Regions from separate parts of the Stenotrophomonas sp. STEN031 genome, predicted to be linked through region 3. Evidence: predicted binding sites of a transcription regulator. Region 3 holds the regulator's gene; each other region holds the start of a gene.

Region 1 (3,980 bases), on a different contig from region 3:
GGCACCACTTTCTGGCCGATGCCGCTGGGCACGGTGTCGTAATAGCGGTTGGTACGCGTGTCCAGCACCCGCCCCGGGCTGGTCTGGCGCATATGCGGCGCCAACTGGCCCTTGCTGTCGTAGATCGGCCGCGCCGGCGGCGGCGGCACAACCAGCTTCGGCTTCGGAACCGGCTTGGGCTTGTTGGGCGGACGCGAGGGTTCCGGACGCGCCGGATCCTGCTGCGCTTCGCGCGGCGTGTTGACGGGCGGCGAAGGCGCCGGCAGGGTCACCGGCCGCGTTGCCGTCGGCGCGGGCGGTTGTGCGAGCTGGGCCTGTGCGAACGCCGGCAATGCCGCCAGCACAACCAGCGCCAGATATCCCTTCAGCTTCATCAGCGTCTCCTTTGCGTCCACTCGCCGAGCATGCACCTGCCCGGCTTGCGCCGCCATGAATGCGACCTTGGACTGGCCGCGGCCCGCCCCCACCATCAACACCTGTCCCACGGATGCCACGCCATGACCGCTTTCGACCTGACTCCCCCCAGCACCGCCCAGCGCGAGGCGCTGATCGCTGGCCTCAGCAGCGAGGAACAGCGCGTGCTGCTGCATCACGGCACCGAGGCGCCGTTCTGTGGCGTGTTCCTCGATAACAAGCGCGAGGGCGTGTACTGCTGCCGGCTGTGTGCACTGCCGCTGTTCCGCTCCAGCACCAAATTCGATTCCGGCACCGGCTGGCCCAGCTTCTTCGCGCCGTTCGAACCGGCACATGTACGCGAGATCCGCGACACCAGCCACAACATGATCCGCACCGAGATCGTCTGCGCACGGTGTGGCAGCCACCTCGGCCACGTGTTCCCGGACGGCCCGCCGCCGACCTTCGAACGCCACTGCCTGAACTCGGTGTCGCTGGCCTTTGTCGACAATGGCCAGCCCTACCCTGACCCGCTGCAGCGCGGCGGCGCCGAATCCCAGCCCGCAGCCTGAGCAAGCGCACCAGCTGTAGTGCCGAGCCATGCTCGGCAGAAGCATCGCCAGTAGAGCCTCAGCCGAGCATGGCTCGGCTCTACAGAGCAGCATTACCGGTAAAGCCTCAGCCGAGCATGGCTCGGCTCTACAGGAGCCGCCCGGCGCTACAGATTCTTCGCTGACGGCCGACAACGGGATATCCCCATCCCTTGTCTGTCACCATGCTTATCATCGTCGGCCTGCTCGTTGTCATATTTGCTGTCCTGGGCGGCTACGTCGGTGCGCATGGCCGCCTGGCCGCGCTGTGGCAGCCCTACGAACTGGTCATCATCGGTGGCGCGGCGCTGGGCGCATTCCTGATCGCCACGCCACTCAAGACCGTCAAGCAGACCTTGCGGGCCACCGTCAGCGTGTTCAAGGGCCCGCAGTACAAGCGCCAGGACTACCTGGACGTGCTCAGCCTGCTCTATGAACTGCTCAACAAGGCCCGCCGCGAAGGCTTCATGGCGCTGGAAGACCACGTCGAGAACCCGCAGGACAGCGCGGTGTTCGCCAACTACCCCAAGGTCCTGGCCGACCACCACCTGCTCGATTTCATCACCGACTGCCTGCGGTTGATGATCGGCTCCAACATCGAGCCGCACGAGCTGGAACCGTTGCTGGAACTGGAGCTGGAAAAGCACCACCACGAAGCGCTGGAACCTGCGCACGTGCTGAACAAGGTAGCCGACGGTCTGCCGGGCTTCGGCATCGTCGCCGCGGTGCTGGGCATCGTCATCACCATGGGCGCGATCGGCGGCGACATCAAGGAAGTCGGTGCACACGTGGCCGGGGCGTTGGTCGGCACCTTCCTCGGCATCCTGCTCGGCTATGGCTTCATCGGCCCGCTGGCAGCAGCGGTGGAAGCCCGTGCCGAGCAGGACGCACGCATCTACGAATCAGTGAAAACCGCGCTGCTGGCCTGCCTGCGTGGCTACAACCCGAAGATCGCGCTGGAGTTCGCCCGCAAGACCGTGCCTTCGGCACTGCGTCCGGGTTTCAGCGAGTTCGAGCAGCACCTGAAGTCGGTCAAGTAAGGCGCGTGCCATGACCGAGACCAAACCCACGGTGATCGTGCGCCGGGTGAAGAAAGTCCAGGGCGGCGGCCATCACGGCGGTTCCTGGAAGGTGGCTTATGCCGACTTCGTCACCGCGATGATGGCTTTCTTCCTGGTGCTATGGCTGATGGCGGCCACCACCAAGCCCGAGCGCGCTGCAATCTCCGAATACTTCCGCAACCCCAGCCCCTTGAGTGGTACCAGCAGCACCCCTGCCCCGGGCATGGCCGGCCCTGGCGGCGCCAGCACCTCGATGATCAAACTGGGCGGCGCCACCGATGTGTCGCGCGGCAACAGCAATGATCCCTTCCAGAACCAGCAGGAAGCCGTGCCCACGCCGGTGCAGGAACGCGAACGCGACAGGCAACGTCTGGAGGCGCTGAAGCAGGAGCTGCAGGAGGCGATCAGCAAGAGCCAGGCGCTGGAGCCGTTCAAGGACCAGTTGCTGTTGGACATCACCCCCGAAGGCCTGCGCATCCAGATCGTGGACAAGCAGAACCGGCCGATGTTCGACCTCGGCAGCGCGCGCCTGATGCCGTATACCAAGACGATCCTGTTGGAGCTGTCGCACTTCATCAACCAGGTGCCCAACCACATCAGCATCACCGGTCACACCGACACCACCGCCTATTCCACGCAGCTTGGCTACGGCAACTGGGAGTTGAGTGCGGACCGCGCCAATGCCGCGCGGCGCACCCTGCTGGAAGGCGGCATGGAGGAAGCCAAGGTGGCGCGCGTGGTCGGCCTGGCCTCGTCGGTGCTGTTTGACAAAGCCAACCCACAGAATCCGATCAACCGCCGCATCAGCATCGTGGTGATGACCAAGGAAGCCGAAGCGGCCGCGTTGAACGAGACCGGTACGTTGCCGGTGCCTGTCCCCGCTGCGGCTGCGGATGGGACGCCGTCAGTCGCGGACTGAGCCTGCACCAACCGCGCTGCCCGCCAGGATGTAGTGCCGAGCCATGCTCGGCAGGGGCTTTCCCAGCCAACAGCACCCCTCCCCAACCCTCCCCTCCGCCTTCGGCGCAACGCAGGGGGCAACAGCGTAGTGCCGAGCCATGCTCGGCAGGGGGCTTTCCCAGCCAACAGCACCCCTCCCCAACCCTCCCCTCCGCCTTCGGCGCAAGGGAGGGGGCAACAGCGTAGTGCCGAGCCATGCTCGGCAGGGGCTTTCCCGGCCAACAGCTCCCCTCCCCAACCCTCCCCTTCGCTGCGCGAAAGGGAGGGGGCAAACGCCAAACCGGCTTGGCGCCTACAATAGGCATCGTTTTCAATCAGCCGAACCTCATGTCCAAGCTCTCCAAAGCCAAGCGCGACAAGCGCAAGAAGCAGGCCCCGCGCCGCCCGTTCACCCGCCTGAACGCCCAGCAGCCAGTGCAGAACCACGCCGTGCTGGTCAATGAAGAAGGCCAGGTCGTGGCTGCCATCGGCCTGCAGGGCAACGAATGGCTGCTGGCCATCGGTGGCCAGACCATGGGCAACGCCGACAACCCCGTCCCGATGCTGGCCATGCTCAAGCACCTGGCCAATGTGCAGGAGAAGGAAGGCCGCAAGGTCACCCTGGAATATTCCGCAGCGCTGCAGCAGATGATCGACGACCTGGCTGCCGACGAAGGCAAGACCGCCGACGATTACCTGGCCGGCCTGGTATCCGAGTTCGAAGGTATCGAAGGCGAGGAAGCCGTTGAGGCAGACGCCACGGACGAGACCATCGCGGTCGCCGAAGAAGTACCGGCTGACGACGACAAGTCCAAGGCCTGAGTCCAGGGCCGAACGTGACGGTCTATATCGACGATGCGGTACACCCCTGGCGCGGTGAGCGTTGGGCGCATCTGATGGCCGACACCTTGCCCGAGCTGCATGCGCTGGCGCAGCAGCTCGGGATTCCGCGCCGGGCCTTCCAGAACCGCCCCAGCGGCGTGCACTACGACGTGCC
Region 2 (8,184 bases), on a different contig from region 3:
TCGGCGACATCGGTGAACTGTTCGGCAACCGCGAGGAATTCGACCTGCATGCCTGCCCGAGCTGCGGCAAGGTGGAGCTGTTCCTGTCCAATCGCCTACGCTGACCCGCACGCCCACAGGCATGCCGCCGATGCGCTTCCACCGCTGCCTGATCCTGCTGTTCATCGCGGTGTACCTGCTGATGCTGTTCGGCGGTGCCGCACTCAAACCCGGCTATTCGCCGCTGTCACAGTACATCAGTGAACTCGGTGCGAGCGGTAGCGCGCATGCGCGCTTGATCAGCCTGTTCGGCTTCATCCCGGTGGGAATCCTGGCCGCACTGCTGTTGTGCGTGTTTGCCGGAAAGGTACCCGTGCGCGGAGCAAGTCGATTCGGCTACTGGCTGCTGATGTTCGAACCGCTGGCATGGATAGGTTCGGCATTGGCGCCCTGCGACATGGGCTGCCCAACCAGCGGAAGCGTGTCGCAATCACTACATACCCTGCTCGGCGTGTTCACCTATCTGGGCACTGCACTGGGCCTGCTGTTGTTGGCCACCACGCCCGCGATCCGCCCAGGCACACGCCTGTTGTGGATTGCGCTGGCAGGACTCTGGCTGCTGCTGTTCGTCCTGATGGGGATCGAACCCCTGCAACCTTGGCGCGGGCTGCTGCAGCGCCTGGCCGAGTGGAGCGTCTACGGCACGTTGTGCATCAGCGCCTGGCGACTCGCCACTCCCGTCCCTGTCGCCCACACCGCAGTAACACGCGCATCCGGATAGGCGGTGTACGCTGCGCTCCTCTGTCACCGGAGCATCCGCATGAGCCACCGCAGCCGTCTGGCCGGTTTCATCATTGATTGCCAAGGCACCGACAGCGATGCCGCCGCCGCGTTCTGGGCACCCGCACTCGGCCTGAAAGCCGAGCCCGGCTACACCGAGGACGATGGCGCGCAGTACGCAGAACTGATGGGCGCGCCGGCCGAACTGCATGTGGAAGTGCAGCGCGTCGATCACGCATCACGCGTGCATCTTGATATCGAGGCCGACGATATCGATGCCGAGGCGGATCGGCTCGAAGCATTGGGCGCACGCCGCATCGGCAAGGTCAAACGCTGGTGGGTGATGGAAGCCCCCACCGGCCATCGCTTCTGCATCGTGCAGATGAAACATCCGGAACGTGGCGCAATACCCAACATCTGGGAATAGCACTGAATTTTCACGACAACAGGCATTGCGATGTGCTGGAATGCCGCCCCAACTTCAATGAGTCAACAGCATGAGTTTGATCACAGGAATGATCGTGGGCGCACTGGGCGGCCTGGCCCTGGTCAACATCCTCGCACTGATGGCAAAGAACAGCGGCAGGCCGCATGACCTCACCACCTTCAGCTCCGATGAGAACGTGCTGGCCAAGGTTGATGCCTGGGCAAGCCAGCAGGGCTATCGCCTGGTCCGCGACATCGATGGCACCCGCGTCTATCGCAAGGGCAACAACATCCTGACCTCGCCGATGTATCTGGAAGTCACCCGCGATGGGAACAGATACACCGTCAAAAGCTACACCCAGATCAACGGTTTCATCCTCCGCGGCGACATGGCGCTGACCGGCGACACCTTCATCGCCAAGCTGCCACGATCAATGGCCAAGAAGGCGCAGAACCTGCTGTTCGCGTCCTTGAACGTACCCGGCCTGCCCTGAGCACGGAACAGCGCATTCGCCGCCTGCAACGCGCAACCGGGGATAATGCGCGATCTCCGCCCACCGGAACCGCAGCAATGCCCCCTTCTGTTTCGCTACAAAACGCACGCGTGCTGGTTGCCGGCGGCAGCCGCGGCATCGGCCTGGCCATCGCCCAGGCCTTTGCCCGCGACGGTGCGAAAATCAGCCTCTGTGCGCGTGGTGCAACGGCACTGCAACAGGCTGCCGAATTGTTGTTGCGCGATGGCGCAGCCGCCGCGCACACGCAGCAATGTGATCTCGCCGATCCGATGCAGATTCAAGCCTGGATCGATGCCGCTGCAACCGCGCTGGGTGGCGTCGACATCCTCGTCAACAATGCCTCCGGCTATGGCAACGGCAATGACGATGCGAGCTGGCAAGCCGGTTTCGATATCGACCTGATGGCCGCGGTGCGCGCCAACCGCGCTGCCCTGCCGCATCTGCGTCTGAGTGCGATGCCGGCCATCCTCAACATCAGCTCGATCAACGCCTCGGTGCCGACGCCACGCGCAGCGGCCTACTCCGCCGCCAAGGCCGCCTTGAATTACTACACCACCAGCCTGGCGACCGAGCTGGCGCGTGAGCGCATCCGGGTCAACGCGTTGGCACCGGGCTCGATCGAATTCCCCGGTGGACTGTGGGAGCAGCGCCGCAGCAGCGCCCCCGAACTGTACGAACAGATCCGCACCAAGATCCCGTTCGGTGGCTTCGGCAATGTCGAGGATGTGGCCAATGCCGCCGTGTTCCTGTGCTCGCCCGCAGCGCGCTGGATCACCGGCCAGGTGCTGGCGGTGGATGGCGGGCAGTCGCTGCCGGCCTGAGCCTCACCTGCCGTTTGTGGGAGCGGCGTGAGCCGCGAAGCTGGCGATCTTGTAAGTTCATCAGCTTCGCGGCTTACGCCGCTCCTACAACAGAGCCGCCGACCCCACCACCCGCACGCCCGGCTGCGGATCCAACGCCGCCTCCACCAGCGCATCGGCGATCCGCGTGGCCGGATTGATGCGCCAAGCGCGCGGCAGCACAGGCGCCAGTGCTCCCAGCACCACGCTGGCCAGATGCTCGCCGGCTCGCCGTTCGACGCGGTCGCCGCCAATCAGGCCCGGACGCACCAAGGTCAACGAAGCAAACCCCAGCGCGCGCAGGTCCTGCTCCAGCTCGCCCTTGACCCGGCTATAGAACACCAGCGAACGCGGATTGGCACCGGCCGCCGAGTTCAAGGCAAACACCTCGCAGCCATTGGCACGCGCTGCGCGTGCAATCACCAGCGGATAGCCATGGTCGATCTGCCGGAAGGCCTCACGCGAGCCGGCCTGTTTCATCGTCGAGCCCAGCGCGCAGATCACCGCATCCACCTGCCAGCCCTGCGCTACGCTCGCCAGCGCAGCAAAATCCAGCACCGGATTGAGCAGCTTGGGGGCGGTCTGCGCCAGCGCGCGCCGGGTCGGTGCGATCACGCCGCTGCAGCGTGGCTCGGCCAACAACCGCTGCAGTACCTGCGCCCCGACCAGGCCGGTCGCGCCAGCCAGCAATACCCGCATGATGTGCTCCTGTGATCGGCTGCCATTCAAGCCCGCTGCTACCTTGCCGATAATGGGGCTTGGACACCACCTCCGGTTGCGCACGGGCGCAGCCACAACCCGCCCGGATCCCTGCGCAATGGCCGACAGCCCCGATGACTCCTCCACCTCCCGCAGCAGCGGGCTGGGCCGCATCCTGTCCCGGCGGTCCGCGCCGCAGGCGGCTGCGGCGGTCGAGGTGGTAGCCAACGGGGGCGGCGGCATGGCGATGCTGCAGCGCTTGTTCATCGGCGCCAACGCGCCCGAATCAGTATTGGCCGCCTTCGCGCAGGGCATGTGCACCCTGCCCGGTGAACTCGGTGACATGGGCCAACGCCTGCACAGCGCGCATGCCGAGCAGGACTGGGAGCGCTACGGCCGCCTGCTGCGGCAATTGATCGACAAGTACATCCGTACCGTCGAACTGGAAGCCTCGCACACCCGCAACAGCCAGGCCGAGCAGCTGCGCGACATGCTGCGCGACACCCTCGGCGCGGTGCTGGCCAGCCTGATGCAGCAGTCGCCTGAGCTCGAACAGCAGGCCCAGCGCATGGGCGAGGAACTGCGCAGCTGGCGCAGCGGCCAACCCTTGCAGCCGGTGGCCATCCATGTGCGCGAACTCTGCCACCAGGTCGGCGTGCGCAGCAGTAGTCTGCAGGAACAGCGCGACCTGCTGCTCAACCTGTTCGACATGCTGCTGGAGAACATCTCCGAGCTGCTCGATGGCGACAGCTGGCTGCAGGGCCAGATCCGCTCGATCCGGCAGCTGCTGGCCGGGCCGCTGGACGCCAACTCGCTGGAGCAGACCCGCAACGACCTGCGCGAAGTGATCTATCGACAAGGGCTGCTGCGCGAAGGCATCGACCAGTCCAAGCAGGCGATGAAGGACCTGATGGTGGACTTCGTGACCCAGGTGGACGGCATGGTCACCGAAACCGGCGAATACCATGATCGCATCGCCAGCTATGCCGTTGCGGTGCGCCAGACCCGCAGCATCTCCGACCTGACCCAACTGCTGCAGGACGTGCTGCAGGACACCGCGCGGGTACAGGAGCAAGCTGCACGTGCGCGCGACCATCTGGCCAACGCCCGTGCCGAGGCCAAGGCCGCCGAACAGCGCGTGCAGCAACTCGAACGCGAGCTGGAAGAAGCCGGCAGCCAGCTGCGTACCGATCCGCTGACCGGCGCCCTGAACCGGCGCGGCCTGGAGCAGCAGCTGGGCGAGCTGTTGGCCGACCACAGCACGCCACTGAGTCTGGCCATGATCGACCTGGACCACTTCGGCCAGACCAATGCCCGGCACGGCCACGCTGGCGGCGATCAGGCCCTGCGCCATCTGGTGGCGGTGACCCAGCAACGCCTGCGCGGTCGCGACTGCATCGCCCGCCTCGGCGGTGACGAGTTCGTGCTGGTGCTGCCCGGGCTCAACCGCGCCGCCGCGCTGGAAACCCTGCAACAGCTGCAGCAGCAGCTGGCGCAACGCCCCTTCCTGCATGAAGAACAGCGCGTGCAGGTGCGTTTCAGCGCCGGCGTCGCCCAGGCCCTGCCCGGCGAAGCCCTGCAGGCCCTGTTGCAGCGGGCCGACCAGGCCCTGTATGCGGCCAAACGTGTCGGCCGCAACCAGGTGCTGCCCGCCAACTGAGTCACCCCGCAGCGGAAATCCGCCCGGGGCTGTGATATTTCCTGCGCTGGTGCGAATCACCCGGGCATGGACATCACTGCAACCGACCCCATCGTCGACCTGCAACACCGCTTTGCCCAGTTGCTGAGCCAGCACCAGGGCATCGTGCTCAAGGTCGCGCGTGGCTATTGCACGCACCGGGAAGACCTTCGCGACCTGATCCAGGAGATCAGTATCCAGGCCTGGCGCGCCTTTCCAGGTTTCGATCCGCAACGGGCGCAATTCAGTACCTGGCTTTACCGCATCGCCCTGAACATCGCCATCTCCCAGCTGCGTGGCCGCGAACTGCGGCGACACCACCACAGCGAAGCCACGCTGGATGACGACCTCGCCAGTGTTGCCGACAACGCCGAAGACAGCGCCAGCCTGGCCCAGCTCAATACCTTGATCCAGCGCCTGCCGGCGCTGGACCGGGCCCTGCTGTTGCTGCACCTGGACGACTGCAGCCACCGCGAGATCGGCGATGTACTGGGCATCAGCGCCAGCAATGCCGCCACCCGCCTGCACCGGCTGCGCCAACAACTGCGTAGCCACTTCAATCCTGCCGACAGCTCACGAGACTGACACCATGGAACTCGACGAACTCAAGGCCAGCTGGGCACAGCAGGCGCAACGTATCGATCAGCTGGAAACCTTGGCCCTGCAGGCCTGGCAGCAGCCGCGCAAGGCCGGTGTGCGGCGCCGGCTGCGCTGGTTCAGTGGTCTGCAGCTGGCTTGGCTGCTGGTGTGGATCGTAGTCACCGTGCTGGCGGCGAGTTTCTGGGTGGAGCACCGTCAGGTGCCGCAACTGCTGCTTACAGGGCTGGCCTTGCATGTGTACGGCATCGCTGCGATCTGGGTGTCGATCACCCGCGCCTTGTTGGCGATACATGCAGATGCTGCCGAGGCACCGGTGCTGATCCAACAGCAACGACTGGCGCGGCTACGCCGCTTCACCGCAATCACCGAACTTGGCCTGGGCCTGCCGTGGTTTTGGCTGTGGCTGCTGGCCCTGCAATGGGGCAGCGTGCAATGGCTGGGCCTGGATCTGTATGCGATGGCACCAGCGTGGTTCCTCGGCAGCTTGGGCTTTGGCGTGGCGTTGATGCTGGGCAGCATCGGAGCTGCCCGCTGGACGATGCGACGCTTGCCGGCCAGTCATCGTCTGCAACGCTTGCTGGACAGCCTGTCCGGGCAATCGTTGGCCCGCGCGCAGCAGCAGCTGCGGGAGTTGGAGCAGGGCCTGCAGTGAACTGCGGCGGTGTTGCTGTCTTGTGGGAGCGGCGTAAGCCGCGAAGCTGGCAATCTTTCAGATACTGCCAACGTCGGCACCATTGCTGATGCCTGAAGCATTTCCTGCTTCGCGGCTTACGCCGCTCCCACAATCAAGGCAGAAATGCCGGCTTCAATGCGCCGCTTTCGCCCCGCGCATACGCTGGACCAGGGTCACCACGGTCAGTACCACTGCACCGATGATCACGCCCACCGCCACGCTGCCCAAGGCATTGGCCAGCCATTCCAGATTGGCCGGTGCCAGGCCGACGATGAAATGATGCAGGGCCGGAATCGCGTGCACCAGGATGCCGCCACCTACCAGGAACATCGCCGCGGTGCCGGCAATCGACAGGCCGCGCATCAACCACGGTGTGGCATACAGCAGGCCACGGCCAAGCGCCGCCAGCGCGCGGCCCTTGTCCAGCAACCAGGCCCCAACGTCATCAAGCTTGACGATGCCGGCCACCAGGCCATAGACGAACACCGTCATGCCCAGTGCAACCGCAATCAGGGTCACAACCTGCTGACTGAACGGAGCGTGCGAGATCACCCCCAGCGACAGCACGATGATCTCCGCCGACAGGATGAAATCGGTACGCACCGCGCCCTTGATCTTGTCCTTCTCGAACGCGACCAGATCCACCTTTTCATCGGCGATGGCCTTCAGCCGCTCGGCCTTGTGCGCCTCATCCTCGTCCTTGGAATGCAGGAACTTGTGCGCCAGCTTCTCCACGCCTTCGTAACAGAGGAAGGCACCGCCGATCATCATCAGCGGGGTGATCGCCCACGGCAGCCATGCGCTGATCGCCAGCGCCGCCGGCACCAGGATCGCCTTGTTGACCAGTGACCCCTTGGCCACTGCCCACACCACCGGCAACTCGCGGTTGGCAGTGACGCCGGTTACCTGCTGCGCATTCAAGGCCAGATCGTCACCGAGCACGCCGGCGGTCTTCTTGGCAGCGACCTTGGTGAGGATGGAGACGTCATCCAGCAACGCGGCAATATCGTCGAGCAGGGCAAACAGGCTGGCTCCAGCCATGGGTCACCGTAAGGTCATAGGACAGGGGAAGGGGGATTTTCACTCATTCGTGCCCGCTTCGGTGCGCAAGCCCGCGTATTCACCCCCCTGCAACCCCGCTGCGGCCACACTGCAGGCTCGCCCGCCTGGGAGAACCCCGCTTGATGGAACCGACCAGCAGTGACAGCCCGACCACCGTCGGCGGCCTCAGCCGACGCCAGCAGATCGTGCGCCTGCTGCTGCGCTACCGCCATTCCGGTGTGTTCTCCGGGATCTCGCTGGATGGCGAAATCCCGCGCCTGGGCCGGCCACCGGCCGCCGGCAACCCCACCCAGTTCGTTGCCGACCTGGAAGCGCTGGGCACCACCTTCGTCAAACTGGGCCAAGTGCTGTCGACCCGCCCGGACATGATCCCGCCCGAATACGTGGCCGCGTTGGAACGCATGCAGGAAAAAGTCGCGCCGATCCCGGTGGAACAGATCCGCGCGGTGATCGAGGACGAACTGGGCGCGCCGGTCAGCAAGCTGTTTGCCTGGTTCGACCCGCAGCCGCTGGGCAGTGCTTCCATCGCCCAGGTCCACCAGGCCGAACTGCACGATGGCCGGCAGGTTGCCATCAAGGTACAGAAGCCCGATGTCGCCGCCCAGCTGCGTTCGGATATCGGTGTGCTGCGCAGCTTCGCCACTGCCGCCGATCACCTGACCCGGGTCGGCCGCAAGGTGCGCTTCTCCGACTGGCTGGGCGAGTTCGCCAAGACCCTGCGCATGGAGCTGGACTACGAAGCCGAGGCTGCCAATCTGGCGCGCTTCGGCCAGCACCTGGCGCCCTACCCCGAACTGTGGATACCGCAGCCGGTGTGGGACCTGTGCGGACGCCGGGTACTGACCATGGAACTGGTGCAAGGCGTACGGGTGGATGCGATCCCGCCGGTACGCCGCACCGAGCAATCGATGGTGCCGCTGGCTGCGGCGCTGG
Region 3 (8,184 bases):
GGGTGAGGGAGGAATGAGGGTCCAGGTCGATCAGCAGCACCTTGTGTCCGCGGGCGGCAAGGCCGCGCCCCAGCGACAAAGTGGTGGTGGTTTTGCCGACGCCGCCTTTTTGGTTGGCAATGGCCCAGATGCGCATCATTGGACTCCTTCGATGACCGCCGGTACCGCGCTGCGCACAGCGGCCGCGGCGGGTGCGCCGCCACTGTCGTCATCGCCGCCGGTACTGGCTGTGGTGTTGCCGGCAGGCGGCAGATCGGCTGCCGCCGCCGAATCGGCGAGGATGATCACCATCACCCGCCGGTTGCGGTTGCGCCCTTCGGGCGCATCATTGCTTTCGCGAGGGCGGAACTGGCCGTAACCGACCATCGCCAGCCGCTGTGGTTGCACGCCGTGGTCGGCGAACAGATGAACCACGCTGGCCGCACGCGCAGCCGACAACTCCCAGTTGGATGGGAACTGCGCGGTGGCGATAGGCAGATTGTCGGTATGGCCTTCCACCCGCACGCCATTGGGTGCATCCAGCAGCACGTCGGCCAGCGTACCCAGGGTGTTGCGTGCGCCTGCGTCCAATGCCGCCGAGCCGGTGCTGAACAGGATGTCGCTGTTGATCTCGACTTCGATCCACAGCTCGGTGCGGCGCACGGTGATGACACCTTGCTTGACCAGCGGCGCCAGCGATCTGCTGAGTCGATCGGCAATCTGGTTGAGCTGGCGCTCGGCGCGCTGCAGCTGTTCCTGGTTGTGCGCCGAAACCGGCATGCGCATATGCGATGCCATCGATGGAAGCTGGGTTGGGTCGGCCATGGCACCACCGGTCATGCTGGGCGAGCGGATCACCGACGGGGTGTCGTGGCCGCCGCCCTGGATCTGCATGTTGCCTACCTGGACCTGGGTGATGGTGCGTGGTGCGCCACCGAAGGCCGTGGTCAGGGCATCGGCCATCACCCGGTACTTGCCTTCGTTCAACGAGGAGATCGCGTACATCACCACGAAGAACGCGAGCAACAGCGTCATCAGGTCGGCATAGGGGATTGCCCATGCTTCATGGTTGGCGTGCTCTTCGTGATGCTTGCGACGGGCCATGGTTCAGTTCACGAAGCCAGCCAGGCTGTTTTCGATATTGCGCGGGTTCTCACCCTGGGCAATGGCGATCAGGCCTTCGATGATCATCTCGCGCTCACGGCAGCTGCTGGCGATCACGCTCTTGAGCTTGGCCGACACTGGCAGGAACAGCAGGTTGGCCGAGGCGATGCCATAGATGGTGGCGGTGAACGCGGCGGCAATGCCGTGGCCCAACTTGCTGGGGTCGGCCAGGTTCTTCATCACCGCGATCAGGCCGAGCACGGCACCGATGATGCCCAGGGTGGGCGCGTAGATGCCCATGCCTTCGAACACCTTGGTGGCGGCCAGGTCCTGTTGCTCCTGGCTGCCGAGCTCGATTTCCAGCATGTGGCGGATGGTGTCCGGCTCGACACCGTCAACCACCAGTTGCAGGCCTTTGCGGATGAACGGGTCGTCCTGCAGGTCCACCTGCGGTTCCAGGCCGAGCAGGCCCTGGCGGCGGGCGATATTGCTCCAGTCCACGATCTGCTGGACCAGCGCGCGACGATCACTGGCCGGTGGCCGGATGACCCAGCGCACGATCTTGAAGGCATGTTTGAAGACCGCTGGCGAGGTGTGCAGCAGGATGGCGGCGAGGGTGCCGACAATGACGATCACGAAGGCAGCAGGTGACCACAGCGAGGACAGGCCGGCGCCTTTGAGGATGCTGCCACCCACCAGGGAGGCGAGGGCGAGGAAGAGTCCAATGATGCTGAGTCGGTCCATGGTGCGTATATCGGCCTCGTTGTAACGGTCTTGAATCAGTGAGCGGTGCAGCTGTTGTTGCAGGCGCTGTTGCTTTTGTTAGCCCCTCTCCCGCCTGCGGGAGAGGGGTTGGGGTGAGGGCAGCTCTGGCTTTGAAAGCTGAAAGCGCCCCTCACCCGCCCCGTCTTCGCGGGGCTGCCCTCTCCCGCAGGCGGGAGAGGGGACTAGCGGGATCGCGAGATTGCAGGCCGCTCGCGTCTGCATTGCTCAGCCCTGCACCCCTCGCAGCCCATCCACATCCAGGATCAGTGCCATGCGGCCATCACCAATCAAGGTGGCGCCGGCATAGCCGTTGAGGCCGCGCAGGGCGCGCGGTAGTGGTTTGATCACCACTTCCTCGCGGCCGCGTACCTGGTCCACCACCAGGCCGAAGCGCGCTTCGCCCATCTGCAGCACGACGATGGTCAGCAAGGTCGACGGTGCTGGAGTGATGCCCAGCCATTGACGCAGGTCGAGCAGGGCCAAGGTGTGGGACTTGCGGTCCAGCACCGCGCGACCGTCGAACCAGCCCAACGAGGTGGCCGGGGCGTGCAGCACTTCCATCACGCGGGCCAGGGGCAGGGCGTAGACGTCTTCGCCAGCCTGTACCAGCAGCGTGGGCAGGATCGCCAGCGTCAATGGCACGCGGATCAGGAAGCGGCTGCCGCGGCCCAGCTCGGATTGGATCTGGATCTGGCCGCTGAGTTCGCGGATGCGCGACTGCACCACGTCCATGCCGACGCCACGGCCGGATATATCGGTGACTTCCTGCTTGGTAGAGAAACCGGGCAGGAAGACCAGGTGCAGGCACTCTTCACTGGTCAGGCGGGCGGCGGCTTCCGGGTCAAGCAGGCCCTTGTCGCGGGCCTTGGCGCGCAGACGTTCCGGGTCAATGCCGGCGCCGTCGTCCTGCACCTCGATGCTGACGTAGTCACCTTCCTGCTGGGCGGATAGCCGTACCCGGCCCATTCGCGGCTTGCCCTGGGCTTCGCGCAGCTCCGGCGATTCGACGCCATGGTCGATGGCATTGCGGACCAGGTGCACCAAGGGATCGGCCAGCGCTTCGACGAGGTTGCGGTCCAGTTCGGTATCGGCGCCGATCAGCTCCAGGTCGACTTCCTTCTGCAGTGAGCGGGCGACATCGCGCGCAACCTTGGGAAAGCGCGAGAAAACCTTGCCAACCGGCTGCATGCGGGTGCGCATCACCGCCGATTGCAGGCGCGCGGTGGCGATGTCCAGGGTGGAAACCGCACGGTCCAGTTCTTCGTCTTTCAGGCGCGTGCGCAGGGTCTTGAGCCGATTGCGCGCCAGCACCAGTTCGCCGATCAGATTGACGATGGCGTCCAGGCGCTTGGTATCCACGCGCACGGTGTGCTCGGGCTCGGCGGCCTTTGCAGCGGCCGGCTTGGCAGCCGCGGGCGCAGGCCGGGCGGGCGTCGCGGGTGCCGGCTTCGGTTTCGGCGGCGTGGCCGCAATGGGCTGCACGGCGACGGCACCGGGCGCCGCGCCCCCGTGCAGCTTGTCCAGCAGTGCCTCGAATTCGTCCTCGTCGATCAGGTCATCGCCGGCCTTGCTGGCGGCGATGGGCTGGGCGCCGGGTGTGCCGCTGCCATGCAGTTCGTTGAGCAGGGCCTCGAACTCGTCTTCGCTGATCAGGTCGCTGTCACCTGCATTGACGGCGACCGCGGTCGGCTGCGGCGCGGCAACGGCCGCGGCGGTACCGACATCGAACTGCGCGATCAGCGCGGCGGGCGCGTGCTCTGGATCGGTGCCGGAAGACACCGCGTCGAGCATGGCCTGCAGCCAGTCCAGCGATTGCTGGGCGGCATCGAAATGATGCGCCAGCAGTTCGGCCTTGCCGGCGCGGGCCATGCCCAGGGTTTCCTCGGCGGCGTGGCACAGCTCCACCATTGGCGTGATCGCCAGAAAACCGGCGCCGCCCTTGAGGGTGTGGAAACCACGGAACACGGCGTTGAGCTGGTCGCTGTCGTGCGGTGCCTGCTCCAGCGTCACCAGCTGCTCGCCGAGACGATCCAGGATCTCCTGCGCTTCGAGGATGAAGTCGGCGGCGATGTCGTCGGCAAAAGCACTCATGGCTTACAGCCCCAGGTCCGAGAGCAGATCGTCGGCGTCGACCTGGGAAACGGCATGGCGGTCCAGGCCATTGACGGCGGGACCGGCCAGGCCATGGTTGCGTGCGTCTTCTTCCGGCGGCGGCAGACCGAGCGCACCAAACCCTTCGTGCACGCGGCGGACGATGCCAACCACACGGCGGATGATCTGCCCGGTCAGGTCCTGGTAGCTCTGGGTCAGCGCGACTTCGGTGAGGTTGTGGCGGATGCGTTCGAGGATTTCGCCCTGTTCGGCATTCAGCCCATCCGCACGCAGACGCTCGGTCAGCGCCCGGCATTCTTCAGCCAGGTCGAGCGTGCGATGGGTGGCCTGCTCGGTCATCTGCACGACGTGGTCCAGACGCGCACAGGCATCGTCCAGCTCGCCGGCTTCGCTGGGCACGCTGGGCAGTTCGCCCAGGGCCTGTCCGAGTTCACGGGCGAGCCGGCCCAGGCCGGACATCATCGGCTGCGCGCGCAGGGCGGCGAGTGCGTCGATTTCCCGGCGCCAGCCAGCCTCATCGCCACTTTCCAATGCTGCCAGTGCGTCCTGCAGGCGCTGCACCAGGGCCGATTTGTCGCTCAATGCTTCCCCGAGGCGGTCCATCAGGCGCTCGCTGCCAGGCGTTCGAAGATCTTGCCCAGCTTCTCTTCCAGCGTCTGCGCGGTGAAGGGCTTGATGATGTAGCCGTTCACGCCGCTCTGCGCGGCCTCGATGATCTGCTCGCGCTTGGCCTCGGCGGTAACCATCAGTACCGGCAAGGTCTTGAGCTTGGCGTCATTGCGGATCGCCTTGAGCAGCTCGATGCCGGTCATCACCGGCATGTTCCAGTCGGTGACGACGAAATCGAACGGCTGGCTCTGCAGCAATGACAGCGCGGCATGCCCGTCCTCGGCTTCGGCGGTGTTGGTGAAGCCCAGATCGCCGAGCAGGTTCTTGACGATGCGACGCATCGTCGAGAAGTCGTCAACGATCAGGATGCGCATGTTCTTGTTCAAAAGGCTTTCCTCTTCATGGTTCCTCGAGGCCGGCGTCGGCCGCCTCGAAAATCTTCAGTCGGCCACGCAGACGCAGCATGGCCTGGCCGTGGATCTGACAGACGCGGGATTCGCTGACGCCCAATACCGCGCCGATTTCTTTCAGGTTCAATTCCTGTTCGTAGTACAGCGACAGCACCAGCTGTTCGCGCTCGGGCAATTGGCCGATGGCCTTGCCCAGCTCGGTGCCGAACTGGCTGCGCTCAAGAACCTGCTGCGGGGTGGGCCCACCGGTAGTCGGGGTGTCCAACTCGCCCTGGTCTTCGATGCGTGATTCCAGGCTCAGCACCTGGCCGCGCGAGGCGTCTTCGACCAGCCGCATGTATTCGGGTAGCGGCAGCTCCATTGCCTCGGCCACTTCACTGGCACTGGCCGCGCGGCCGGAACTTTGCTCGAGCCGGCGGATGGTGGCGGCGGCATCGCGGGCGCGGCGGTGCACCGAGCGCGGCACCCAGTCGCCGCGACGGATCTCATCGATCATCGAGCCGCGGATACGGATCGACGCATAGGTCTCGAACGATGCACCCTGTTCGGCGTCATAGCTGCGCGAGGCTTCGATCAGGCCCATCATGCCGGCCTGGATCAGATCGTCGACTTCGACGCTGGCCGGCAGGCGCGCGGCCAGGTGATGGGCGATGCGGCGTACCAGGTCGGCGTGGCGGGCGATGCAGTCATTGGCCGCGCTGCGCTGGACTTCACGGTAGTGAGCGGCTGCATTGTTCATGCCTTCACCTTCTGCTGGATGATGCGTTCCAGGAAGAACTCAACGCCGCCGCGCGGGGCGGTTGGGGCTTGCCAGCGCGCGGTGCGACGGGCGATTTCGTTGATCGCCAGCGAGGCCGGCGCGGAAGGGTAGAGCTTCACCACTGGTTGCTGGCGCTGCACCGACAGACGCAACCAGTCGTCCTGCGGCACGCAGCCCAGGTAGTTCAGCGAGACATCGATCAGGAACTTCTCGCAGACCCGCACCAGCTTTTCATACAGGGCGCGGCCTTCGTTCGGGTCGCGGACCATGTTGGCCACGACCTGGATACGGTCCACGCCGCGTTCGCGCGAGAGCACCTTGATCAGCGCATAGGCGTCGGTGATCGAGGCCGGCTCGTCGCAGACCACGACCACGGTGTCCTGGGCGGCCTGGCAGAAGGTCAGCACGCTGTCGGTGATGCCGGCCGCGGTGTCGATGATCATCACATCGAGGTCGCGTTCCAGTTCGGAGAACACGTTGACCAGGCCCACATGCTCGGCCGGCTGCAATTCGGCCATGTGCCGACGGCCGGAGGCGGCGGGCACGACCAGCACGCCGTTCGGGCCTTCGATGATGACTTCTTCCAGCGTGGCGCGCCCGGCGACCAGGTCGGCCAGGGTGTGCTTGGGCTGCAGGCCCAGCACCACGTCGATGTTGGCCAGGCCCAGGTCGGCGTCGAGCAGCAGGGTGCGTTTGCCCATGCCTGCCAGTGCCACGGCCAGGTTGGCCGAGACATTGGTTTTACCTACGCCACCCTTGCCGCCCGTCACCGCGATGGTGCGTACCGGACCGGCCGGTTCGTGCCGGGTTGCCGACAGCGGAAAGGTGTTGGTCAGCTTGGCGTACTCACGCGACTGCATTGTTCAACTCCGTGTTGCAGGGCATATCGGCCGCGCGGCGCAAATCTTCAAGGCGGAGTACAAGATTTGCGGCAGAGGCCCGATAAAGGTCTTCCGGAACGTCCTGGCCGTCGGTCACCCAGGTGATCGGCAGGCGGTGATCGACCGCCACTGACAGGGCCGAACCGAAGCGGCCGGTCTCGTCCAGCTTGGTCAGCACCACGCCCTGCGGATTGGCGGCGCTGAAGCGGCGCACCACTTCGTCCATGTCCTGGAAGGCGGTATTGGCCGGCAGCACCAGCAGGGTGCGGATCTGGCCGGCGGCGCGCAGCCACTGCAGCTGGGCGGTGAGGGCGCGGTCGCGCTGGCCCAGGCCGGCGGTGTCGATCAGCACCAGCTTGTAGTCGGCCAGCTTCTGCAGCAGCTGGTTGAGGTCGGTACCGCTATTGGCCTCGTGCACGGCGATGCCGAGCTGGCGGCCGAAGCCGTACAGCTGCTCGCGGGCGCCGATGCGTTGGGTGTCGGTGGTGACCAGGGCCACGTCGCGGGCGGCATGGGCTTCGGCGAAACGCGAGGCCAGCTTGGCGATGGTGGTGGTCTTGCCGGCACCGGTGGGGCCGACCAGGGCGATAACGCCGCCGGTTTCCATCGGGTCGACCGGGGCGATCGGCAACTTCTTGGAGATCAGCCCCAGCATCAGTCCGCGGGCGCGGCTGGGGTCGATGTCGGCCGGAATCTGGGTAGCGACATCGCGGGCCAGGCCGGCGTCGAAGCCGTACTCGTCCATCAGGTCCAAGGCATTGGCGCGCACCGCGCTGCCACGCAGGCGCTCGTCGGTGAAGCGGTTCATTTCGCGCTCGATCAGGTGGCGCATGCCGGCCACTTCCTGGCGCAGCTGGCTGAGCTGTTCGTCGTCGCGAGCGATGATCACCGGTGCGCTGGTCACTGCGCTCACCGGGGAGGTGGCGGCGGCCGCAGTTTCGGTGGCTTCAGCAGCGCTGGTGACCGGCGCTTCCGCCGGCTGCGGGCTAGCGACGGCGGCGATGGGTGCTGCCGCAGCGACCGGGGCTGCGATTGCCTCGATTGCGGGCGCGACAGCGACGGGGGCCACGGCGACCGGGGCAGGGTTGAACACCGGTGCGACAGCAATTGCTGGAACGACGGCAGCGATCGGCTGCTGCAACTCCGGCTCCGGCATCGGCGGGTCGATGACGAAACGTGCGCGTTCGATCGGCGCAGGGGGCGCCATGGTGACGGCGGCGATGGCGTCGGCAAAGCTGGCTTGTTGGGTGACTGCCGGAGCGGCCGCCAACGGCGCAATCGCCGCGGCGCTGCCGACGGGACGGAAAGCCGGCACGATCGGCAGTTCGTCGGCGCTGGCCGGCTGTGTGGCGTAGAAGGTCTGCGGAGCCGGGGCGCGTGGCACCACCGGTTCAACTTCGGCGGGCTTGAGCAGGCCAGCAAAGCGGCTGCCCGGTGCCAGTTCGATGCTGTTGTCGATGGAGCGGCCGGTGGCGCCAACCGCCGAGCGCGCCAAAGCGGCGACGGCCGAGGTGGTGGCGGTGACGGGCTCCGGCTCTGGTGCCTTGCGGCGGGTCATCGCGGC
Region 4 (8,184 bases), on a different contig from region 3:
TTCGCCGCCGCCATCGGCTGGAGCAACACCACGTTACCGAGCGGGCGGCAATGGTTGCGCAACCTGTCCAGCGATGCCCGCACGCATCTGTTCTGCAGTTGGCGGCGCCTGCTGGATGAGGCCAAGGGCGGCAGCTTTGACATCACCTGGGGCCGTGACCCGGTCACCCAGCAACAGCTGCGCATCTGGGTGGAGCTGGATTACGACGCTACCGGCGCCCTGCACAGGGTGCTGGGTCAGGTGCAGAACATCAGCAATCAGCGTCGTACAGACGCGCTGATCCGCTGGCGCACCGAGTTGTTGAACCGGGTGTCGGCGCTGGGCCGCATCGGCGGCTGCGAGATCGAGGTCAGCACCCGTGCCATGCAATGGACCGAGGAGTGTTACCGCATCCATGGCCTGCGCAAGGAGCCGGTAACCCTGGATCAGGCGCTGGATCTGTACATTCCAGATTCGCGTGACAGCTTTGAAGCCGCGTTGTCGCGCATCGCCGAGGGCGGGCTTCCGGAACAGCTGGACCTGTGCTTTTACCGCCCCTCCGGGCAACGGGTGTGGGTGCAGGTGCTGATCGAATTGGATCAGCGCGACGGCCTGCCGGAACGCTACGTGGTGTTGTTCCGCGACATCACCCGCGAACGCGAGGCCGATGAACGCCTGGAACTGCTTGCACACTACGACCTGCTGACCGGCCTGCCCAATCGCATGTTGCTGCGTGAGCAAGGCTCCGAGGCGATCATCGAGGCGCGTGAGCGCGGTGCAGTCCTGGCAATGCTGTTCATCGACCTGGACGGCTTCAAGAGCATCAACGATACCTTCGGTCACGCTACCGGCGATATGTTGCTGAAAGCCGCTGCGGCACGCCTGCACCAGAATCTGCGCACCGCCGACCTGTTCGCCCGTTTCAATGGCGACGAGTTCATCGTGATCCTGCGCAACCTGGTGGAACCGGACGATGCAGGGCATGTGGCACGCAAGTTGATTGCCTCGCTGGCCGAGCCGCTATACCGCGAGGACGTCACCTTGAAGGTCGGCGCCAGCGTGGGTATCGCCCTGCTCGATGAGGGTCGCAACGACTTCGACAGCCTGCTGCGTGCTGCCGATGCCGCCATGCATGCCGCCAAGGAGGCCGGGCGCAACACCTACCAGTACTACAGCCAGGACGCACTGGCCCGTACCCAGCGTCGGGTTGAAATTGAACATGCCCTGCATGGTGCGGTCGAGCGCGACGAGTTCAGCCTAGTCTATCAGCCACTGGTGCATGCCAATGGCGATGCCACGCCTTCGATCGAGGCCTTGTTGCGCTGGAACAGTGGCAAGATCGGTTCCTGCAGCCCGGCCGAGTTCATTCCAATTGCCGAGAAATGTGGCGAAATCATCCATATCGGCGACTGGGTGCTGCAGGAAGTCTGCCGGCAGGCTGCGGTATGGCAGCAGGCAGGGCTGAAGTTCGAGCGTATCGCGGTCAATGTCTCGGCATTGCAGCTGCGGGACCGTGGTTTCGCCGAACGTGTTGTCAGTATCTGCCAGCAATCAGGCTGGCCAGCGCAGCGCCTCGAACTGGAGCTGACCGAGTCGGCGCTGATCCGCGACACCGACGCACTGCGGCAGTGCTTCGATGTTTTCGAGCAACATGGCATCCCGCTCGCGGTGGATGACTTCGGCACGGGCTTCTCCAACCTGCATTACCTCAATCGTTTTCCTGTGCAGCGGCTGAAGATCGACCGCAGCTTCGTGCAAGGCATGCTGCACGACGCCGGCACCGCCGAGGTTACCCAGGCCATCGTGCATCTGGGCCATGCCTTGGGCATGCGTGTGGTTGCTGAAGGTGTCGAGACCCCGGCAGAGGCGGCCATGCTGATCCAGCAGGGCTGTGATGAGCTGCAAGGCTATCTGTTCTCGCGGCCGTTGCGGCCGCGTGAAATGGTGCAATGGCTGCGCAGCGGCCCCACCGAACTGCTTGAACTGCCGAACATCACCGCGATGACGACGATCAGCGCAACCCACTGACCGACAGCAAGAACGAATACAAGCCCGGCTGCCTGATCCGCAGCCGGGCTTTTTTCGTCCTGGGGGCGCGGCGCAAGCCGCGACGCTGGTGTTCTCACAGACCTTGTTCTGGTGATGTCCGTGCGTCGCTGTTTTCGCTGCTCCTGCAAAACAGCTGCGCTGTGCGAGGACATGTGACCCAATAGCGGCTGCACAACATCAACTCTCGGCTGCTTCTGCCCTCACCGAGCCAGGTTGCTCATTGGATGTGGGAGCGGCGTAAGCCGCGAAACTGGTGTTGCTGGGAGGCCTTGATCTGATGATGTGCGTGCTTCGCGGCTTAGGCCGCTCCCACAAGAAAGGCATTGTGCTTGCACGCATGTTGACCGGCTGGGGGGGGTGTTTCAGGGGACAGACAGGTCCCAATCGATGCTGGATGTCAGCCAGTCGGCTTTTTCTGCACCCGCAGGATTTCCCTCGCCATCGCGGCGTGCACGCAAGGCCACTATTTCCTGCTGCGCGCTGTCCTCGAGCTGAGCGAGTTGCGCGCGGCGGTTCAGCGCCGGGCCGCTGACCGGGGCGACTGGCGGCATGGTGGCGGCCAGCTGCGATGCTGGCTCCGGATTCGTGTCGGCAGGGGGGCGCTGGTTGAGCATCTATCAATGTGGACGAGGCAACAGCAAAGCCCCGGTCGAAGACCGGGGCTTGCATGCAAAACGGGAGCAGGCTGGAATCAGAACAATTCCACCGTGCCTGCGCCCATGCTCTGCTGGGAAACCGGCTTGTGCGGCGGACGCTCCCATTCCACGCGCATTTCGCGCAGACGGCTGCCGGTACGCTGCAGCGCACTGACCATCTCGCCGTCGAACACGCCGCCATTGCGGTGCAACAGTTCCTGCAGGGCGACCGCTTCACGGTTGATCGCGCCCAGGCGGTCCAGGTGGGTATGCACGCCGCCCAGCGCCTGGGTGGCGATGTCCTCGAACTGCAGGGCGCGCACGGCTTCGGCGACACTGCCGTCGATGGCGCGGCCGCACTCGGAGATCTCACGCATGCCATCGCCCAGCGAGGCATTGATGGCGGCCACGCTGTCCAGCATCGAGGCGGCTTCCAGGCGCGCCTCACGGGAGCGGTCCATGTCGCGCGACGCCATATGGGTGACGGTTTCACGCACCTTGGCGATCGCGTCCTTGGAACTGTGGGCCAGCTTGCGGATCTGCTCGTTGAAGGTGGTGGAACGTTCGGAGAGGTTGCGCACCTCGTCGGCCACCACCGCAAAGCCACGACCGGCCTCACCGGCACGCGCCGCTTCGATGGCCGCATTCAGGGCCAGCAGGTTGGTCTGGTCGGCAATCGACTTGACGTCTTCGAGCAGGGCAAAGATGCCGTCCAGGTGCTGTGCCATCTGGTCGATGTGCTGCACGGTATTGCTGCTCTGGCCGCTGACCTGCTCAAGTGCTTCCACCAGCTGTTCCATCTGGTGGCTGGCGTTCTGGGCGAAGCGGGCAACATCGACACCGCCGCCACCTTCATCGCCGGCACGGTCAACGATGCGGGCCAGCGCCTGGCTCTGCTGGCGCGACTTGCGGCTCATCGCATCAAAGCTGCCGCCCAGGCCGCCGACCGCCTGCCGGATCAGCTCGCGGGCGCGCTCGATCTCGCTGCGCGAGCCGTCGATCTCGTTGCTGACGAAGTTGCGCAGCTCGTTGAGCAACTGGTCCTGCTCTTTCAGCACCTTGGCATGTTCGGGCGAGCGCTGGGCTTGCGAATGCACGCTCCACCAGGCAAACACCAGCCAGCTCAACACCATGGTGGTCAGGATCGCCCACAGGGCCGCCGAGGGCCAGGACAGGGCAGCAGCAACCACGACCAGAAGGGTGAGGACCAGTGGGGCTGCCAAACGGATTGCAATACGTGAATACATGGACGTTCTCGGGAGAGTCACGAATGCAGTATCGGCAGTGGGCAGGGGGTCTTTAGCCCTGCTGGCGCGAATCCCCGGAGGTTTTGCGACGTAGCCCGCAACCATGGCGGCTGCGGGCGTCGCCATTCAGCGCAGGCGGCGCTCGATGGCTTCGAGCATGGCCTTGCGTGAGAACAGGAAATCCCAGTACGCGCCACCCAGCTGTCGCCATAGCACCGCCGAACGCACCGCTGCCAGCAGCAGGGCACGGATCTCCGACACCACCATCGCCTGGCCCAGGTAGTGCGGGTTGCCCTGCACCATGATCTTGGGCTTGAGTTGGCTGATGGTCTCCGCATACAGCGCGCCCATCGCATTGAGCACGTCCGGGTGGCAGCTGTCGCCGCGCTCACGGGCGATGCTGGCAGCACGCTCGATGCCGGCCTCCACCTTGTCGATCGTGGCGCCTTCGCGCACGAAACGGCGTTCCAGCTGCATCACCGACAGGGCAAGCCGCGGCAGCAGGTCGTCCTTGCCCTGGTTGCGGAAGTAGTCACGCAGCAGGCGCAGGCCGGGCTCGACCTGGGTTGCACTGCCATAGACCGCGGCAGGCGAGCTGGCATCAATACGCATTACGCTGTCCATCGCGGTGCGCACCACGGCGCTCTCCGAATGGCCGGTTTCTGCGATGCGGCGTACCTGCTGCAAGGCCTGGGCGATGCCAGCCAGGGCAAGTACACGGTCATCGATGGAAAAGGTCATGGTCATCTCTCAAGGGGAAACAGGGGCGCCCAGGCGGCGCTCCAAAGGTGCATCGGTCGCAGCGATCACTGCACCACCCAGGCACTCCATGCCGTCGTAGAGCACCAGCGATTGGCCGGGGGTGACGGCGCGTTGCGGGCGCGCGAAATGCACATCCAACGTGCCGTCATCGCGCACCTTTACGGTGCAGGCTTCGTCCGGTTGGCGGTAGCGGGTCTGCGCGGTGCAGGCGAATTCCCGGGCGGGCGGGGTACCGGCGATCCAATGCATGGTCTCACTGCGCAGCCAGTTGGACTGCAACCAGGGGCTGTCATGCCCCTGGTCAACGTACAGGATGTTGCGTGCCACGTCCTTGCCAACCACGAACCACGGCGCGGCTGGGCGCCCACGCACGCCGCCGATGTTCAGGCCCTCGCGCTGGCCCAGGGTGAAATAGAACACGCCGGGATGGCGGGCGATGACCTGCCCATCGGGGTCGTGGATTTCGCCCTCGCGGGCGGGCAGGTACTGGCCCAGGAACTCACGGAAGTCACGCTCACCAATGAAGCAGATGCCAGTGGAATCCTTCTTGGCATGCGTGGGCAGTCCCGCCTCGCGGGCAATATGCCGCAGCTCGCTCTTTTCCATGTGCCCGATCGGGAACAATGTCGCTGCCAGCTGGGTCTGGCCCAGCTGGTGCAGGAAGTAGCTCTGGTCCTTGCCGCGGTCGGCGCCGCGCAGCAGCCGCCAGCGGCCGCCGGAGTGGTCGACCTGGGCATAGTGGCCGGTAGCGATACGCTCGGCGCCCAGCTCACGGGCCGCGTCCAGGAAGTGCTTGAACTTCACTTCGCGGTTGCACAGCACGTCCGGGTTGGGTGTGCGGCCGGCAGCATATTCGGCGAGGAAGTGCTCGAACACCCCTTGCCAGTATTCGCTGGAGAAATCGCGGAAATGGAACGGAATGTCCAGCCTGCCGCAGACCGCGACCGCATCACGGCGATCATCCTCGGCACGGCAATGGCCGCTGCCATCGTCGGCCCAGTTCTGCATGAACAGACCGGCCACATCCAGGCCTTGCTGGACCAGGGTGAGCGCGGCCACCGACGAATCCACGCCGCCGGAAACGCCGACCACGATCTTTGGAGTACTCACGGTGCCACCTGTCGCACGATCGAAAGCGGGTAGCGCTGGCCAGCCAGCCAATCGGAAATCGTATGCCAGACCAGCGGGCTACGCAGCCTTGCCATCTCGGCCTGCAGGGCCACCGGGCTCATCCACAGTGCCTGCACGATGCCGGTGTCCAGCGCCTGCAGCGGGTGGTGCTGCTGTGGCTCGGCGGCAAAGGCAAAGCGCAGGAACGGCGTGCCGTCAGCCGCCGTCCATTGGTAACTGCCAATGAAACCGGTCAGGCGCACGTCCCAGCCGGTCTCCTCGCGGGTTTCGCGTACAGCCGCCTCGAGCAGGCTCTCACCCGGCTCGAGGTGGCCAGCCGGCTGGTTCAATACCCGCCGGCCGTTCTTTTCTTCCTCTACCAGCAGCAGTTGCCCTGCGCGGGAGACCACGGTGGCCACGGTTACATGTGGCGCCCATCGCTGGGACTGCAATGCATTCACGCTCAGTACTCGTCCTTGGACGTCATTTCCAGTTCGATCGCATCGGCGCTCTTGGCGGCAGCGTCGATGGCGTCGGACAACACCTCGGAACTGGCATCGGCATCGATCTTGACCACGAACATGGCAACCTCACCCTGCTTTACCCAGCCGCCCAGCTTGGAGTCGTTGGAATCCTCCAGCAGACGGTTGGCAACCAGCGCCGGGAACTGCGGGCCGGAGGACTTGTAACCCGGCGACCAGATTTCACGGACATGATGGCTGCCATAGGTCTCGACATTGGAACGCACGAACACAAGCTGGGTGCGGTCGTCGTCCATTTCGAAGACCAGCTGGTAGTCACCATCGGCGTCCACCTCGTACTTGTACTTCAAGGTATCGAGCAGGCGGCCGACCGCACGGTCGGGTTCACCGGCGAACGCGCTCCCGGCGGTGACGCCAGCCAGGGCCAGCAAAGCGATGCTGAGTACGGATTTCTTCATGTTTTCCCCAAGGAATGGATGGTTAGCCTGTAAATTGTGCGGGGGCAGGGGGCCCGCCGTCCAATGGTCAAAAGACGGCCACCTGGAACGGCTATAATCGACACATGTCCCAAAAGACCCAACATGACAGCGAACACGGCCTGCTGGTTGCCCCCGGCAAACCCGAGGTTGCGCCCCCGCCGCAGTACCAGGTGATGCTGCTGAACGACGATTACACCCCGATGGATTTCGTGGTGACCGTCCTGCAGAGTTTCTTTTCCATGGACATGGACAAGGCAACCCAGGTGATGCTGCATGTACATACGCGCGGCCGCGGCATCTGCGGGGTGTATACCCGTGAGGTCGCCGAAACCAAGGTGGCCCAGGTCAACGAGTTCTCGCGGATGAACCAGCACCCGTTGTTGTGCACGATGGAGCGGGCCTGAGCCAGCGCCAGGGCGTCTGCGCGCGCCCTGCTGACCATGCGACATGGTTATCAGCGCCAGCGCCGCACGAACGGTGCAGGCAGTGTAAAACCCCGGTAGTGGAAAGCTGCACGGTCTGCGAAAAGCGGAACGGTGCGTTGCGCCCTGATAGCTACGGCTGCAGCGTCGGCACTGTTCTTACGTTGAAACTGAATGCAGGATTCATGGGTAGGGGCGATTTGCCGGGCTTGCTGACACGGCGTCTACATCTTCGTCGCTAGGGTGCTGGAAAAATCGTTGCCAGGCCGCATATTGTCTCCAACCGCAACCGGAGTGCCTTATGTTCAGTAAAGACCTCGAGCAGACCATTGGTCAGTGCTACAAGCGCGCCCGAGAAGCCCGTCATGAGTACATGACGGTTGAACATCTATTGTTGGCGTTGCTGGAGAATGCCTCGGCACAAGCGGTACTGAAGGCGTGTGGCGCGGATCTGGAGCGACTGGGGCGCGAGCTTGAAAAGGCAATCAATGCCTCGGTCTCGCTGCTGGCCGAAGACGATGGTCGTGACACCCAGCCGACCCTGGGCTTCCAGCGCGTGCTGCAGCGGGCGGTGTACCACGTGCAGTCCTCCGGCAAGAAGGAGGTCACCGGTGCCAATGTACTGGTGGCGATCTTCGGCGAAAAGGAGTCGCATGCGGTCTATTACCTCAACCAGCAGGATGTCACCCGCCTGGATGTGGTCAATTACCTGTCGCATGGCGTGGGCAAGGGTGGCGACGATCCGGAGATGTCCTCCCCACTTGAAGGTGAGGGTCGCGTCGAGGGCGGCGACGGCGAAGGCAAGGGCGATTCGCTGACCGAGTTCGCCAGCAACCTCAACGAGCAGGCCAAGGCCGGCAAGATTGATCCGCTGGTGGGGCGTCGCGATGAGATCGAGCGCACCATCCAGGTACTGTGCCGTCGTCGCAAGAACAATCCGCTGTATGTCGGTGAAGCCGGCGTGGGCAAGACCGCCATCGCTGAAGGCCTGGCCAAGCGCATCGTCGATGGCGAAGTGC

What was found. Region 3 encodes FliA, which starts transcription of late flagellar genes. Its sites were predicted from a motif close to TAAAGTTTNNCNNNCNNNGGCCGATAA; they were not measured.
Region 1: a site for FliA is predicted at 1,113-1,139, ahead of motA (flagellar motor stator protein MotA). Genes of this name have one in related genera too.
Region 2: a site for FliA is predicted at 3,265-3,291, ahead of ACVOLQ_RS09525 (GGDEF domain-containing protein). Genes of this name have one in related genera too.
Region 4: a site for FliA is predicted at 3,939-3,965, ahead of ACVOLQ_RS20540 (methyl-accepting chemotaxis protein). Genes of this name have one in related genera too.

The regions. Positions count from the first base shown of each region.
Region 1 is NZ_JBRREA010000111.1:198-4,177, forward strand. Features, by position in the region: gene ACVOLQ_RS22285 (classical arabinogalactan protein 4) at 1-374, opposite strand, end outside; gene msrB (peptide-methionine (R)-S-oxide reductase MsrB) at 498-965, shown strand; gene motA (flagellar motor stator protein MotA) at 1,169-2,023, shown strand; gene motB (flagellar motor protein MotB) at 2,034-2,963, shown strand; gene ACVOLQ_RS22305 (hypothetical protein) at 3,332-3,805, shown strand; gene ACVOLQ_RS22310 (DUF4031 domain-containing protein) at 3,820-3,980, shown strand, end outside.
Region 2 is NZ_JBRREA010000016.1:15,373-23,556, forward strand. Features, by position in the region: gene ACVOLQ_RS09495 (hypothetical protein) at 1-104, shown strand, start outside; gene ACVOLQ_RS09500 (DUF998 domain-containing protein) at 131-760, shown strand; gene ACVOLQ_RS09505 (VOC family protein) at 800-1,186, shown strand; gene ACVOLQ_RS09510 (hypothetical protein) at 1,257-1,679, shown strand; gene ACVOLQ_RS09515 (SDR family NAD(P)-dependent oxidoreductase) at 1,757-2,521, shown strand; gene ACVOLQ_RS09520 (NAD-dependent epimerase/dehydratase family protein) at 2,606-3,238, opposite strand; gene ACVOLQ_RS09525 (GGDEF domain-containing protein) at 3,357-4,898, shown strand; gene ACVOLQ_RS09530 (RNA polymerase sigma factor) at 4,965-5,501, shown strand; gene ACVOLQ_RS09535 (hypothetical protein) at 5,506-6,168, shown strand; gene ACVOLQ_RS09540 (DUF808 domain-containing protein) at 6,322-7,230, opposite strand; gene ACVOLQ_RS09545 (ABC1 kinase family protein) at 7,374-8,184, shown strand, end outside.
Region 3 is NZ_JBRREA010000073.1:3,831-12,014, reverse strand. Features, by position in the region: gene ACVOLQ_RS20275 (ParA family protein) at 1-136, opposite strand, end outside; gene motD (flagellar motor protein MotD) at 136-1,083, opposite strand; gene ACVOLQ_RS20265 (flagellar motor protein) at 1,087-1,827, opposite strand; gene ACVOLQ_RS20260 (chemotaxis protein CheA) at 2,074-3,939, opposite strand; gene ACVOLQ_RS20255 (protein phosphatase CheZ) at 3,943-4,563, opposite strand; gene cheY (chemotaxis response regulator CheY) at 4,563-4,955, opposite strand; gene ACVOLQ_RS20245 (RNA polymerase sigma factor FliA) at 4,969-5,718, opposite strand; gene ACVOLQ_RS20240 (MinD/ParA family ATP-binding protein) at 5,715-6,599, opposite strand; gene flhF (flagellar biosynthesis GTPase FlhF) at 6,586-8,178, opposite strand.
Region 4 is NZ_JBRREA010000076.1:1,708-9,891, reverse strand. Features, by position in the region: partial or broken gene ACVOLQ_RS20550 (bifunctional diguanylate cyclase/phosphodiesterase) at 1-2,007, shown strand, start outside; gene ACVOLQ_RS20545 (hypothetical protein) at 2,391-2,642, opposite strand; gene ACVOLQ_RS20540 (methyl-accepting chemotaxis protein) at 2,720-3,910, opposite strand; gene hflD (high frequency lysogenization protein HflD) at 4,037-4,651, opposite strand; gene mnmA (tRNA 2-thiouridine(34) synthase MnmA) at 4,661-5,782, opposite strand; gene ACVOLQ_RS20525 (NUDIX hydrolase) at 5,779-6,243, opposite strand; gene ACVOLQ_RS20520 (hypothetical protein) at 6,246-6,722, opposite strand; gene clpS (ATP-dependent Clp protease adapter ClpS) at 6,827-7,147, shown strand; gene clpA (ATP-dependent Clp protease ATP-binding subunit ClpA) at 7,467-8,184, shown strand, end outside.